Regions from separate parts of the Plantactinospora sp. GCM10030261 genome, predicted to be linked through region 2. Evidence: riboswitches for the same ligand, from Rfam matches in the RefSeq annotation. Region 2 holds a riboswitch; the other holds the start of a gene.
The links. Region 2 has a riboswitch for S-adenosylmethionine ahead of thrC (threonine synthase). Riboswitches for the same ligand answer to the same signal wherever they lie in the genome.
Positions count from the first base shown of each region.

Region 1: it holds a riboswitch for S-adenosylmethionine, as region 2 does, so the genes downstream of both, ACFQUZ_RS23510 (ABC transporter substrate-binding protein) here and thrC (threonine synthase) in region 2, are expected to answer to the same signal.

Region 1 covers NZ_JBHTDD010000022.1:76,259-82,914, forward strand. The annotation lists gene ACFQUZ_RS23500 (four-carbon acid sugar kinase family protein) at 1-1,193, shown strand, start outside; gene ACFQUZ_RS23505 (YibE/F family protein) at 1,454-2,884, opposite strand; SAM riboswitch class IV at 3,024-3,135, shown strand; gene ACFQUZ_RS23510 (ABC transporter substrate-binding protein) at 3,375-4,265, shown strand; gene ACFQUZ_RS23515 (amino acid ABC transporter permease) at 4,300-5,091, shown strand; gene ACFQUZ_RS23520 (amino acid ABC transporter ATP-binding protein) at 5,091-5,927, shown strand; partial or broken gene ACFQUZ_RS23525 (SDR family oxidoreductase) at 5,956-6,123, opposite strand; gene ACFQUZ_RS23530 (protein kinase) at 6,185-6,656, opposite strand, start outside.
Region 2 covers NZ_JBHTDD010000027.1:297-6,952, reverse strand. The annotation lists gene ACFQUZ_RS25630 (alpha/beta fold hydrolase) at 1-234, shown strand, start outside; gene ACFQUZ_RS25625 (ABC transporter permease) at 234-1,136, shown strand; gene ACFQUZ_RS25620 (MFS transporter) at 1,331-2,653, shown strand; gene ACFQUZ_RS25615 (YncE family protein) at 2,838-3,908, opposite strand; SAM riboswitch class I at 4,123-4,253, shown strand; gene thrC (threonine synthase) at 4,264-5,568, shown strand; gene ACFQUZ_RS25605 (GNAT family N-acetyltransferase) at 5,898-6,656, shown strand, end outside.

The DNA.
Region 1 (6,656 bases), on a different contig from region 2:
GGCGCTGGCTGGTGGACGCCGGCTGCACCACGCTCTACCAGAAGTACTGCTCGACGTTCGACTCGACCGACGACGGCAACATCGGCCCGGTGGCGGACGCGCTGGCGGACCTCGTCGCCGGAGACGGCACGGCGCCGGTCAGCGTGGGAACGCCGGCGACGCCCCGGGTGGGGCGCACCGTCTATCAGGGACACCTGTTCGTCGGCCGGCAGCTGCTGTCCGAGTCGCCGCTGCGCGACCACCCGCTCACCCCGATGCGGGACCCCGATCTCGTCCGGGTGCTCGGCCGGCAGACCGCGGCGCGGGTGGCGCTCGTCGACCGGGCGACGGTCGCCGCCGGCCCGGACCGCGTCGCCACCGCCATCGAAGCCGCCCGCCGGGACGGTGCCCGACACGTGCTCGCGGACGCAGTCGGCGACGACGACCTGGACACGATCGCCGCCGCCCTGCTGCGGGGGCCGACCCGACCGCTGGTGGGCGGCGCCGCCGGGCTGGCCGCCGCGCTGGCCCGGGCCCGGTCCGGCGCCACCGCCCCGGCGTCGACCCCGGGTCCGGCGTCGGGCGGGAGCGGAGCGGTGGCTTCCAGTTCGGCACCGGCCGGAAGCGAGGCGCGGGCTTCCAGTTCGGCGCCGGCTGGGAATGACCTGCCGGCGGCCCGGGTGGTTCCGGTGGTGCCGGCCGGGCGGCGCCTGATCCTGTCCGGGAGCTGCTCGGCGCGTACCCGGGAGCAGGTCGACACGTTTCCCGGCCCGCGGATCCCGCTGTCCCCGGTCGACCTCGACGTCGACTTCGCGGGCGCCGTGGCCGGTGTCCTCGCGGCGCTGGACGCGGCGTACCGGTCGGTGGAGGAGCCCGTGCTGGTCTCGTCGTCGGCCGATCCCGCGCAGGTGGCCGAGTTCGAGGTCCGGCTCGGAGCCGGACGCTCGGCCGAGCTGCTGGAGGCGGCGACCGCGGAGATCGCCGTCCGCGCGGTGGCCGACCTGGCGGTCCGGCGGTTGCTGGTGGCCGGCGGGGAGACTTCGGGCGCCGTGGTGCACGGCCTGGGCCTGGGGGCGCTGCGGGTGGGACCGGCGGTCGGTCCCGGGCTGCCGTGGATGGTCCCGGATCCCGGTCCACGGCTGGCGCTGCTGCTCAAGTCGGGCAACTTCGGCGACCCGGACCTGTTCACCACGGCCTGGCACCGCTGTCCCTGACAAGCCCCGCTGCTCGCCCCTGCCGGTGCCCCTGGACGTGCCCGCCGCCCTACGTGGTGCCCCCGGGACTGGGCGTCGGGCTCCCTTTGCGCTGCTGCAACCCACGCAACACCGATCGTCCGATAATCGGACAACAGGTGTTGCGTCCGCTACAGCAGCGCAAAGTCTTTCGGGGCCCCCTACACGGCGCCGCGGGTGACGGGGACCGGCCGAACCATTGCCGGCAATGCCTCGTGTCGGATGCCGTGGGACGGGTCGACTCAGCGCGGGCCGTCGGGGTGCCGGTCGACGAACGCCGCCCACGGGTCCTCCGGCGGGGACGGGTCCTGCCACGGCGTGCCGGCCGGTGTCGGAGGTGGCTGCGGTGTCGCCCCCAGCGCCTCGGTCTGCCGCGGTACCTCGGCCGGGGCGGCGGCCGGACCCGCGACTCCGCCGGTCGCCGGACCGGTGGCGGTGACCGGCGCCGCCTCCACGGCCGCCCCGCCGGGATCCCAGCGGGTGGCGAGCAGCGCGGCCAGCGCGGTGGTGATCGGTACGGCGGACACCAGACCGATCGTCCCCACCATGCTGCGGATGAGTTCCTGGGCGATCAGCTCCGTGGTGAGCAGCTCGCCGACGGGCGTGTTACCGGCCGCGAAGAGCAGCATCAAGGGCAACGACGCCCCGGCGTAGGCAAGCACGATGGTGTTGATGACCGAGGCGATGTGCGCGCGGCCGACGCGGGTCGCGGCGCCGTACAACTGGCGGAAGCCGTACGCGGGGTTGGCCCGGGCCAGTTCGGTGACCGTGGCGGACTGGGTGACCGTCACGTCGTCTAGCACCCCGAGAGACCCGATGACGATGCCGGCCAGCAACAGGCCGCGCATGTTGACATCACCCTGGGTGATGTTCAGGTAGCTGGTGGCCTCGTCCGCTATGCCGGACAGGTGGGTGACGGCGATGGACAGCGCGGACAGCACCGCCGTGATGGACAGGCTGGCCAGCGTGCCGGCCACGGCCACCGTCGTGGTCATGGTGAAACCGTGCGTGAGGTACAGCACGGTCAGCATGATCGCCGCGGCGCCGACCACCGCCACCAGCACCGGGGACCGGCCGTCGAGGATGGCCGGGACGATGAAGAGCAACAGCACCGCGAAGGTGATGCCGAGTCCACCGAGCGCGGTGACCCCGCGCCACCGGCCGAACGCGATGACGGCCAGGGCGAAGGCCGCGCCGAGCAGCCACAGCCCGGTGGACCGCTGGTGATCGACGATCGAGTACGTCGGCTCGCCCCCCGGCTCGTCGGAGATTTGGAGCAGCACCACCTCGTCGCCGGAGGAAACGGTGACTGCCCCGGGGCCGGCCGGAATCTCGGTCGCCACCTGGCTGCCGGCACCGGCACCGTCGGTGATCCGCACCGCGACGGTGCCGCAGACCGGCGCCGGAACCCCCGTTGCGGCCTCGCCCTCCGGAGCTTCCGGCAGCTCGGGGTTTTCCGGGCACGCCTCGGGCGTCACGGCCAGCACCGTGCCCATGGCCCGGACCGTCTCCCCGCCCGTCGGCGTCTGCGGCGGGTCCTGCGGCCAGAGCAGCACCATGCCGATCGCGGTCAGCACCACGGCCGGGATCAGCAGCGCCAGGGTGAGCCGGCGGGCCGTCCCGGACATCGTCTCGCGATCCCGCTCGGTGTGGTGATGGTGCCCAGGGCTCATCGCTGTCCTCGTCCTCACGACCGGTAGCCGACCCGACGAGGGTACGACCAGCCGGAGGTCCGAGCCGACATCCCTCCCGTCAGCGGGGTGAGCGGCCTCATATTCGATCTTCTCGGTTCTGCTGCTAGCGTTTCCCGCAGGTCATGAGCGCCAGCGTCAAGCCCCGGCTCGCTGGCCGGCAACCCTCCTCCGCGGTGGGGTGCCCCGGGTGAAGACCAGGCACCGGCCAATCCCCGGTGCAAGCGTGGCCTGGTTTCCAGGTCATCGACCTGGAGGAACCATGTCTGCTCGCGCTGCGGCGCCACCCCGCCCGGTCCGGACCCTGCTGGTGAAACGCCGGCACGTCGACCTGATGCGGGTGCACAGCGCCGGCTGTCGCCGCCGCCAGGCGTAACAGCAACCGCGAAACCCCTTCCCACCGGTACGCCGATCCGGCGCGCCGTCCATCGACCGTGCCCATGGCCGGTCGTGCTTGATCCTGGAGTTCTCCATGCGCATCCGTTCCATCCTGACCAGGGCCGCCGCCGCTGGCGCGGCCGTCGTTCTCAGCCTCACCACGCTGACCGGGTGCGGTGACAACGCCGCCTCGGCCGACAACCCGTACAAGTTGGTGCAGGCCGGGGTACTGCGCGCCGGCACGCTTACCGACGCACCGCCGAACGTCTTCCTGAAGGACCGCAGGTTCACCGGCTTCGACAACGACCTGCTCACCGCGGTCGCCGCGAAGCTCGACCTGCGGGTGGAGTTCGTCGGCACCGACTTCTCCGCCCTGCTGTCGCAGGTCAACAACCGCAAGTTCGACGTCGGTAGCTCGTCCATCACGATCACCGAGGCGCGCAAGCAGACCGTGGACTTCGGCAACGGCTACGACTTCGGCTACTTCGGCCTGGACGTGCCGGCCGGCTCGTCGATCACCGGCTTTGACCAGCTCGGCGGCAAGCGGGTGGTCGTCGTGCAGGGCACGGTGCAGGACGACTACGCCACGAGGCAGAACCTCGACCCGGTGCGGGTGCCCGACTACAACGGCGCCGTCAACCAGCTCAAGGCCGGCACCGCCGACGCCTGGATCGCCCCGGCCGAGATCGGCGACAAGTCCGCCGCCGACAGCGGCGGCAAGATCAAGGTGGCGGCCAAGGAACTCAGCCCGGCGCCCACCGCGTATGCCGTGGCGAAGGGCAACGACGCGCTGCGCGAGGCGCTGAACAAGGCCCTCGACGAGGTCATCGCCGACGGTACGTGGAGCCGGTTGCAGGAGCAGTACTACCCGGGCCGGCCGATCCCGGCCGACTTCAGGCCGGGCAGCGGCGCGGTCGCCGTCCCCAGCGGGGCCGCGGCGACCCCGACCGGCGCGGTGACCCCGACGACCACGCCGGCTTCCTGACCGGTACGCGACGCAGGGAGGCGGTGACCGACCGATGGACGTCCTGAGCACGTTGTGGTCGACCTTCTTCGACTGGTCGGCCATGAAGCAGGCGTTTCCCGAGATGCTGAAAGTCGGGTTGCGCAACACGCTTGTGCTGTCGGTCTCCGCCGCCCTACTCGGCTCCGTACTCGGGATGCTGCTCGCCTTCGCGGGCCTCGCCCGTACCCGATGGTTGCGCTGGCCGGCGCGGGTCTACACCGACGTGTTCCGCGGTCTGCCGGCGGCGGCGACGATCCTGCTGATCGGGGTCGGGCTGGCCCCGGTCGGCATGGAGATCTGGGGACCTAACCCGTACCCGCTGGGCATCCTGGCGCTGTCGCTTATCGCCGCCGCCTACATCGGGGAGATCTTCCGGGCCGGCATCCAGAGCGTCGAGGCAGCCCAACTGGAGGGGGCCCGGGCGCTCGGCCTGTCCTGGGGCGAGGCGATGCGCATGGTGATCATCCCGCAGGGGATCCGCCGGGTGCTGCCGGCCTGGGTGAACCAGTTGATCTCCTTGATCAAGGACTCCAGCCTGGTGTACTTCCTCGGCCTGCTGGCCAGCCAGCGGGACCTGTTCCGGATCGGTCAGGACCACGCGGCCAACACCGGCAACGAGTCGGCCCTGCTGCTGGCCGGGCTCTTCTATCTCGTGCTCACCGTGCCGCTGACCCACGCGGTGAACTGGATCGACCGCCGGCTGCGCGACGGTCGACCCGCCCCCGCGCCGACCGGGGACGACGACACCGACCTGGCGCTGGCCGGCGAGGCCGCGCCGCCTACTCCTCGACGGGAGGACCGCTGATGACCGGCACCACGAGCGCGAACCCGGGGAACGCCCCCGTGACAAACGTCCCGACCGTGACCACCGCGACGGACCGCTCCGCGACCGGGGACGAGGCCGCCGTGGACGCGGTCCCGGTCAGCCTCAGCGTCCGGGACGTGCACCTCGCCTTCGGCGCCAACCGGGTGCTGCGCGGTGCCGAGCTGGAGGTGGCGCGGGGCGGGACGGCGTGCGTCATCGGGCCGTCCGGATCCGGCAAGTCGACCCTGCTACGCACGATCAACCGGCTCATCGAGCCGGACCGGGGAGACATCCTGCTCGACGGGCGCAGCGTGCGCGCCGACAACCCGGACGCGTTGCGGCAGCGGATCGGCATGGTGTTCCAGCAGTTCAACCTCTTCCCGCACCTGACCGTCCGGCGCAACATCACGCTGGCGCTGCGCCGGATCAAGAAGCTGGCCGCCGACGAGGCCGACGCGGTGGCTCGGGCCCAACTGGACCGGGTCGGGCTGGCCGACAAGGCCGACGCCCGCCCGGCCCAGCTGTCCGGTGGTCAGCAGCAGCGGGTCGCCATCGCCCGGGCGCTCGCCCTGCGACCCCAGGTGATGCTCTTCGACGAAGCCACCTCCGCGCTGGACCCCGAGCTGGTGAAGGGGGTCCTCGCGGTGATGGCCGATCTGTCGGCCGGTGGCATGACCATGGTCGTGGTGACCCACGAGATGGGCTTCGCCCGGCAGGTCGCCGACACCGTCGCCTTCATGGACCGCGGCATGGTGCTGGAGGCTGGGCCGCCGGCAGCGGTCTTCGACGAGCCGCGCCATCCCCGGCTCCGGCAGTTCCTGTCCCAGGTGCTCTGAACCGGTCCAACCCCGGCCGACCCGTTCGTCAGGACAGTGGCTTCCCACCGGTCACGCCGAGCACCTCGCCGCTGACGTAGCTCGACTCCTGGGACGCGAAGAAGACGTACGCCGGGGCCAGCTCGGCCGGCTGTCCGGCGCGGCCGAGCGGGGTGTCGCCGCCGAACTTCTCCACCTTCTCCTCCGGCATGGTGGCACTCCCTTCCCCCAAGGATCGCCGGTAATCGAGGCACGGGTCACCATCCCGTCGGTGATCCTCAGCTGCGGAAGCTGGCCCGGAGCACGTCCGGCTCCACGTCTGTCCACAGATCGTCCGGGGCGACCCAACCCACCGCGTACGCCCGCTTGCCCGGTCGCCCGTACAGCATCCGCACGCTGCGCATCCGCTCACCGTGCGGCGCGGTCCAGCGCAGCTCCCACTCGGCTCTGTCCCGGCGTGCGGTGAGCCCGATCCGTTGGTAGTCCGGCAGCGTCCCATCCCCGATGGCCCGTTGCTCCTCGGCGCGGAAGTGACTCACCGGATCGATCGTCAACGAGACGGCTGGGTCGACACTCAGGGCCTGGCTGGACCGGGGATCCTGAAAACAGGCGACGCTGCCCTCCCGGAAGTAGCGCCAGCCGACCGGCACCGCGAGCTGGAAGCCGGCCGCGTCGAAATGCCAGGTCCAGCCCCCGGGCGGGTCGAAGGTGTCGCCGAACGGAGGTTGGGTCGTGGCCACTGTCCGTTCC
Region 2 (6,656 bases):
GTCTCCGACCCGGAGGCGGCCCGCGAGGTGCTCGACCGGATGGGCGGGGTACGGGTGCTGCCGGACAGCAACGGCACGCTTGTGGTGGACACCAACGGCACGGCCCGCAGCGAGGTGGTGGCCGAACTGGTCCGTGCCGGGGTTGGCGTGGACCGGGTGGTGCCGAGGCGCCGCCTGGAGGACGCGTTCCTCGCGCTGGTCGGGGAGAACTCTCGGGGAAGCGGGGACCGCTGATGTCGCGTACCACGGAAGGCGCTGTCGGGGACGCGGCGCCGGTCGGGCCCGCGGGCGCCGCCGCCGGCTACCGGCCGCGCGCCACCCTGCCGATCATGGCGGAGGTACGGCGGCAGGCCGCCCGTCGACGCACCCAGCTGGCGCTGGGTTTCATGGTGCTGCTGCCGCTGATCGTGCTGGCCGCGTTCCAGTTCGAGTCGGGCGGCGACGACGACAACGGTGGCGGCGAGTTCGGCAGCCTGCTCGACCTGGCCACCTCGGGCGGGTTGAACTTCGCGCTGTTCTGCCTGCTGGTGTCGTCGACCTTCCTGATCGTGGTCGTGGTGGCGCTGTTCTGCGGTGACACGGTGGCCAGCGAGGCGAGCTGGGGAAGCCTGCGCTACCTGCTGGCCGTGCCGGTGCCCCGGGCCCGGCTGCTCACCGTGAAACTGGTGGTTGCGCTCGCGTATTCGTTGCTGGCGCTGTTGCTGCTCACCGGGACCGCGCTGCTCGCCGGCACCCTGCGGTACGGCTGGGAGCCGTTGCGCAGCACCGTCGCCGCGCAGATCCCGGCCGGTGAAGGGATGCTGCGGCTGCTCGCCATCCTCGGTTACCTGTCGGTGGTGCTGCTGGTGGTGGCCGGGCTGGCGTTCCTGCTCTCGGTCAGCACCGACGCGGCGCTCGGCGCGGTCGGCGGGGCGGTGCTGCTGTGGATCCTGTCCAGCATCCTCGACCAGATCACGGCGTTGGGTGTGATCCGCGACTTCCTGCCGACCCACTACAGCCGGGCGTGGCTGGGGCTGCTCTCCACGCCGATGCAGACCGACGACGTGGTGCGCGGGTGTATCTCGGCGGTGGCGTACGCGACGCTGTTCTGGTCGCTCGCCTACTGGCGCTTCACCCGCAAGGACGTCACGAGCTGACACGGCGCCGCGCTTCCTGGGTCGCTGCCGCGCCGGCGGTGCCGCTCGCGGCGGGGTTGTCGTTGCGATCGCCAATCTTGGACAGTTTCCGTCGTATCTGGACGGAACTTGTCCAAGATCCACGCCACCGCCGCATATCGGGTCGGCCAACGGCGACTTGACCTCAACCGCGGTGCAGGTTTGAGGCTTGCCGCATGACACAGGCACGGGGGCGTGACATGCCGGAGTCGAGCCGCGCCGGTCACCGACGAGGTGCACCGATCGGAACTGCCGCCGCGGCCCCGCCGGGCGGCGGGAGTCAGGCGCCGGTCGGGACCACCGCCGTCGCGGCCCCACCGACGCGACGGCGAGCGGCGCTGATCATCCTGTTGGCCGGCTCCACGTTGACCGTACTGGCCGGCGCGGTGCTGGCGCCGGTGGTCGAGCTGTTCCGGACCGAGTTGCGGCTCGGCGGCGCCGCTGCCGGGCTCATCCTCACCGCCCACGGGTTGTCGCTGGCCGTCGCCGGACCGCTTGTCGGCCGGGCGATCGACCGTTGGGGTGTCCGCGTACCGCTGGCCGCCGGTCTGATCCTGTACGGCCTGGCCGGCGGCGCGGGACTCGTCACCGACTCGTACCCGGCGTTGATCGCGACCCGGCTGTTGTTCGGCGTCGGCGCCGCGGTGGTCTTCGCCGGAACCACGCTCGGGCTGCTCAACCTGTACGAGGGCGCGGCACGGGACCGGGCGATGGGCTGGCGGTCCGCCGCCATCAGCATCGGCGGTGTGCTGTTCCCACTGGCCGGCGGGCTGCTCGGCACGCTCTCCTGGCACGCGCCGTTCGCCGCGTACCTGATCGGCGTACCACTCGGTCTGCTCACCCTCCGCGCGCTGCCGGACCACCGGCCGGGCCCGCCCGGCGGCGCCGGGCGCCCGGGGTCGATGGTCGCGCTGCTCCGCGACCGCCCGGCGCTCGTCGGGATCTACGGCCTCCAGGCCACCTGCACCCTGCTGTTGTACGCGGTGCTGGTGTTCCTGCCGCTGCGGTTGGCCGAGGTGGGCGTCACCGACACGACGGTCGTGGCGATCTTCGCCGGCGTCCAGTCGCTGGTGATGACGCTTGTCGGGTTGGGCTACGCGCGGATACGCGGCCGGTGGGGGCAGCGCCATCTGCTGGTGGTCGCGTTCGCCACCTGGTTGGTGGCCCTGACCGTCCTCGGCCTGACCGGCGCCACCGCACTGATGCTGGCGGCGTCGGCCGTCTTCGGCATCGGTATGGGCCTGGCCGTACCGGCGTTGACCGTGCTGGTCGCCGATCATTCGCCGGTCGACCGGCGGGGCCAGGCCACCGCGTTGCTGGCCAGCGCCATCTTCGCCGGTCAGTTCGTGTCCCCGCTGCTGCTCGGGCCGGTTGCGGCGGCGGGCTCGACCCGCGCGGCGTTCCTCGCCGCCGCCGCGCTGACCGGCGTCATCCTGGCCGTCCTGTCCCTCTCGTCGAGCTTCGGCCGCTCCAGGACGACGACATGCGTCCCCCGATGACCCCGACCGAACGGCCGGACCCCAGCAGGTGAAGCGAGTTGAACGGCAACACCACCGGCGAGCGGTCGGCACGCCGTCGCGCCACCGAGATCGGCTGTACGGAACGGGCGCCGCAAGCGCAGGCTCGGCCGGGTGCGCGGACACCCGGCCGAGCCGCCTCAGATTGCCGGTTTGTTGCGCGTCCTCACGACGTGGGGACGAGGGTGCGCAGCACCGGCGACGTGCCGTCCTGGTGAGTCACGACCGCGTACAGCCGCGTGTCAGCGGCGCCCCAGGCCAGGCCGCGCGGCGCGAGGTCGTTGGTGGCCGTCTCCCGTACTCCGAAATCGTAGGTCCAGTTCGGCTGGTCAGCGGTCACTTCGTAACCGAACAGGTCGGTGCCGTCGGCACTGGGGTTGCCCGAGCCGAGCGCGAGCTGGCCGGCGCTGGCGATGCCTACGGCGGTGGGGTAAGCGCCGCTCGGGTAGGTGCGCATGGTCGACAGGCCGACCACCGACCTGAGGGTGTGGTACTGCGCGCCTTCAGCGGTCACCAGGTCCGCACCGTCCGCGGTGACAGCCAGGTCCTGCACGATGCTCGGCACGTCGATGGCACAGGGCCCCGGCCCCCAGCAGATCGGATCGGGTGCGCCGCTGGTGATGTCGTACGTCTTCAGTTCGGTCATGCTGAGGTCGCGGGCCGCGACGATGAGCCGGGTACCCCAGCCGTCCCGCTCGGAGACCGCGAGCAGCGGAACGCCCTGGACGGTTGGCAGCCACGTGTCGTGAGTGGTGATCGCTCCAGTGGCCAGGTCCAGTGCGTTGACGCTGCCGCCGAAGTTCTGCGAGCAGCCAGCGCTGAACCAGAGCTTGCCGACGGCAAGCGCCACGTCGCCCGGGCAGGCGGCGCCGGTGTCGTACCGCTTGACTTCCCGCCGCTTCTTGAGGTCGTGGACGGCGACGGCATTCGCGCCGTTTAGCGCGGCGTACAGGCGGGTGCCGTCCGCGCTGAGGGCGAGCCCCGACACGCGGGTCTGTCCGTCGATGGTCCGCAGGACGGTGCCGTTCTGGTCGGCCACGACGATTCGGTCACCGCCGGCGAGGTACACCTCCTTGCGCGCCTCGTTCACCTGCATGTCGGCGTACGTGGACAGCGGGAGCGGGGTAGCGGTGTCCCCGGTGATCCCCGCAGCCGAGGCGGGGACCGCCACGGCGAGCGTCCCCGCCATCGTGATCATCGATGCCAGTACTGAGCCGGTCACTATGCGAAACCGCACGTCGCGGTCTCCCTTCGGTCGTCCCCGTGACCCGGAGGCCGGCTGGGGCGCTCCGGGCGGGCGACAAGATCGTCGCGCCACCGGATCAAGCGCTCATCCGGGCATGTTCGTTACATCGCAGAGCAATTGCGGCCCGAGAGCCGGTTCGTCCAGTGGATGGGACGGCGGCGGGCCGGCGTCCGGAACGCGCGTTAGGCTGACGGGACAACTTCATACCTCATCCAGAGGGGCTGAGGGATACGGCCCGATGACGCCCCGGCAACCACCTTCGTGCTCGACGACGACCACACAGGCAGGTGCCAATTCCGTCCCCGTCGCAGGGTGCGATGCGGGGAAAGATGAGAGGACCCGCGACATGACATCGATCGTCGAATCCACCACTCAGCCCGTCACCGAATCCGGCCCGGCCGCGCCCAGTCCGGCTCGCGCGCTTGTCTGTCGCGGCTGTGGCACCGAGTATCCGCTCGCCGCACAGCACGCCTGTTACGAGTGTTTCGGCCCGCTGGAGGTCGGATACGACCAGGCCGCGCTGGCCCGGGTGACCCGCGCCGACATCGAGCGCGGGCCGGACAACCTCTGGCGGTACGCCGCTCTGCTCCCGGCTGGCCAGGACCCGGCCACCCGGATCACCGTGAACCCGGGGCTGACGCCGTTGGTGCCGGCAGCGGCGCTCGCCGCCGAGTTGGGTATCGCGGCACCGCTGTGGATCAAGGACGACAGCGCCAACCCCACCCACTCCTTCAAGGACCGGGTGGTGTCGGTGGCGCTGACCGCCGCGCACGGGCTCGGCTTCGCCCGCTTCGCCTGCGCATCCACCGGCAACCTGGCCAACTCGGTGGCCGCGCACGCGGCCCGGGCCGGGGTGCCGTCGATCGTCTTCATCCCCGCAGATCTGGAGCGCGGCAAGGTGGTGACCACCGCCGTGTACGGGGGCGAGTTGGTGGCCATCGAGGGCTCGTACGACGACGTGAACCGGCTCTGCAGCGAACTGGTGGAGACCGACGAGTTCGCCGACACCGCGTTCGTCAACGTCAATGTCCGGCCCTACTACGCCGAGGGCTCGAAGACCCTCGGGTACGAGGTGGCCGAGCAACTCGGCTGGCGCATTCCCGAGCAGGTGGTCATCCCGATGGCCAGCGGTGAGCTGCTCACCAAGATTGACAAGGCGTTCGCCGAGCTGGTGGAGATCGGTCTTGTCGAGGCCCCGGCGGGTGGCTGGACGGTCTTCGGGGCCCAGTCCGCCGGGTGCAACCCGATCGTCACCGCGCTGCGCGCTGGCACCGACGTGATCGCGCCAGTCCGGCCCACCGGTATCGCCAAGTCGCTGAACATCGGCGACCCGGCCGCCGGGCAGTACGCCCTGGAGGCGGTACGGCGTACCGGAGGCTGGATGGACGAGGCCACCGACGACGAGATCCGGGCCGGCATCCGGCTGCTCGCCCGGACCACCGGCGTGTTCGCCGAGACGGCCGGTGGTGTCACCGTCGCGGTGCTGCGCAAGCTCGTCGAGTCCGGCCGACTGGACCCGGCCCGGGAAACCGTCGTCTACAACACCGGCGAAGGGCTGAAGACCCTCGACGCGGTGGCCACCGAGGTGGGCCCGACGCACCAGGTGCGCCCATCGCTGCGGGCCCTGCGGGAGGTCGGGTTGCTCGGCTGACGCCGGCTCGCGGATATCGGCCGACCGCCGACGAATGAAGCCTTGTCGGCGGCCCGGTCGAGCCGTTCGGTGGAAGTTGCGACTTCGCTCAGTAGCTGGGATTTTGCCCTGCGTAGAGAGAAAACCCCCACCGGGGACTTGACGGCGCGAATTGCGACGCGCAAGATGCTCCGTGCGGGAGGGCGCACCGCCGGAGACTTTCCAAGCTCTACGATCCGACGCCGGAGGCGTTGTGGGTGCGTCCCTCCCGACCAAAACACTTTCGCGGGTGGCCGGGGGGGCGGCGAAATTCGCTCGCGCCACCAGCTCGCGTCGTTCACCGTCAAGGTATGAGCATCGACATCGTTGCCCTCGACCCGCCTGACGAGGCAACCGTCGAGCAGGCATACCAGGTTTTCGCCGCCGGCATCCGCGCCGAGACGCCCGACTTCCCGCCGCTGACCCGGCAGACCTACGCCGCCGCCCTCCGGAATCCGGCGCCGGGGTATCGAATCCTCCGGTTTGTCGCCCGGCTCGGGGGTGTGGCCTCCGGATACCTCGAGGTACAACTTCCGGAACTGGACAACGTGGACAATGCCGCCGTCGAGCTTTACACGCATCCGGAGCATCGGCGTCGGGGAGTGGGCCGGGCGCTCCTCGACCACGCTCGCCGGGTCGTCAACGGCCTGGGTCGTAAGCGGATCACCGGGATGACCGTGGTGGCACTGCCGGGCGGCGCCTTCCGCGACGCCGCCGGCCAGCACTTCGCGTCCGGGTCCGGCGCCGTGTCGGCGCTGGCCGAGGTGCGCCGCCGGCTGGAGGTGCCCACCGTCGACCAGGCCGTGCTGGACCGGAGCCTCATCGAGGCGTACCGGCACGCCGCCGGCTACTCGCTGCTGCGGTGGCAGGATCCCACGCCGGACGAGTATCTCGCCGATGTGGCGTACCTGGAGAGCCGGCTGTTGGCCGACGCCCCCTTGGGTGCTCTCGAATGGGAGCCGGAGAACGTCGACGCCGAGCGGATCCGGCAGACCGAGATCCAGTGCCGGCGCCGGCGCCGACGACTCGCTCAAGCGGGTGTACGCCACGACGCCACCGGCCGGATCGTC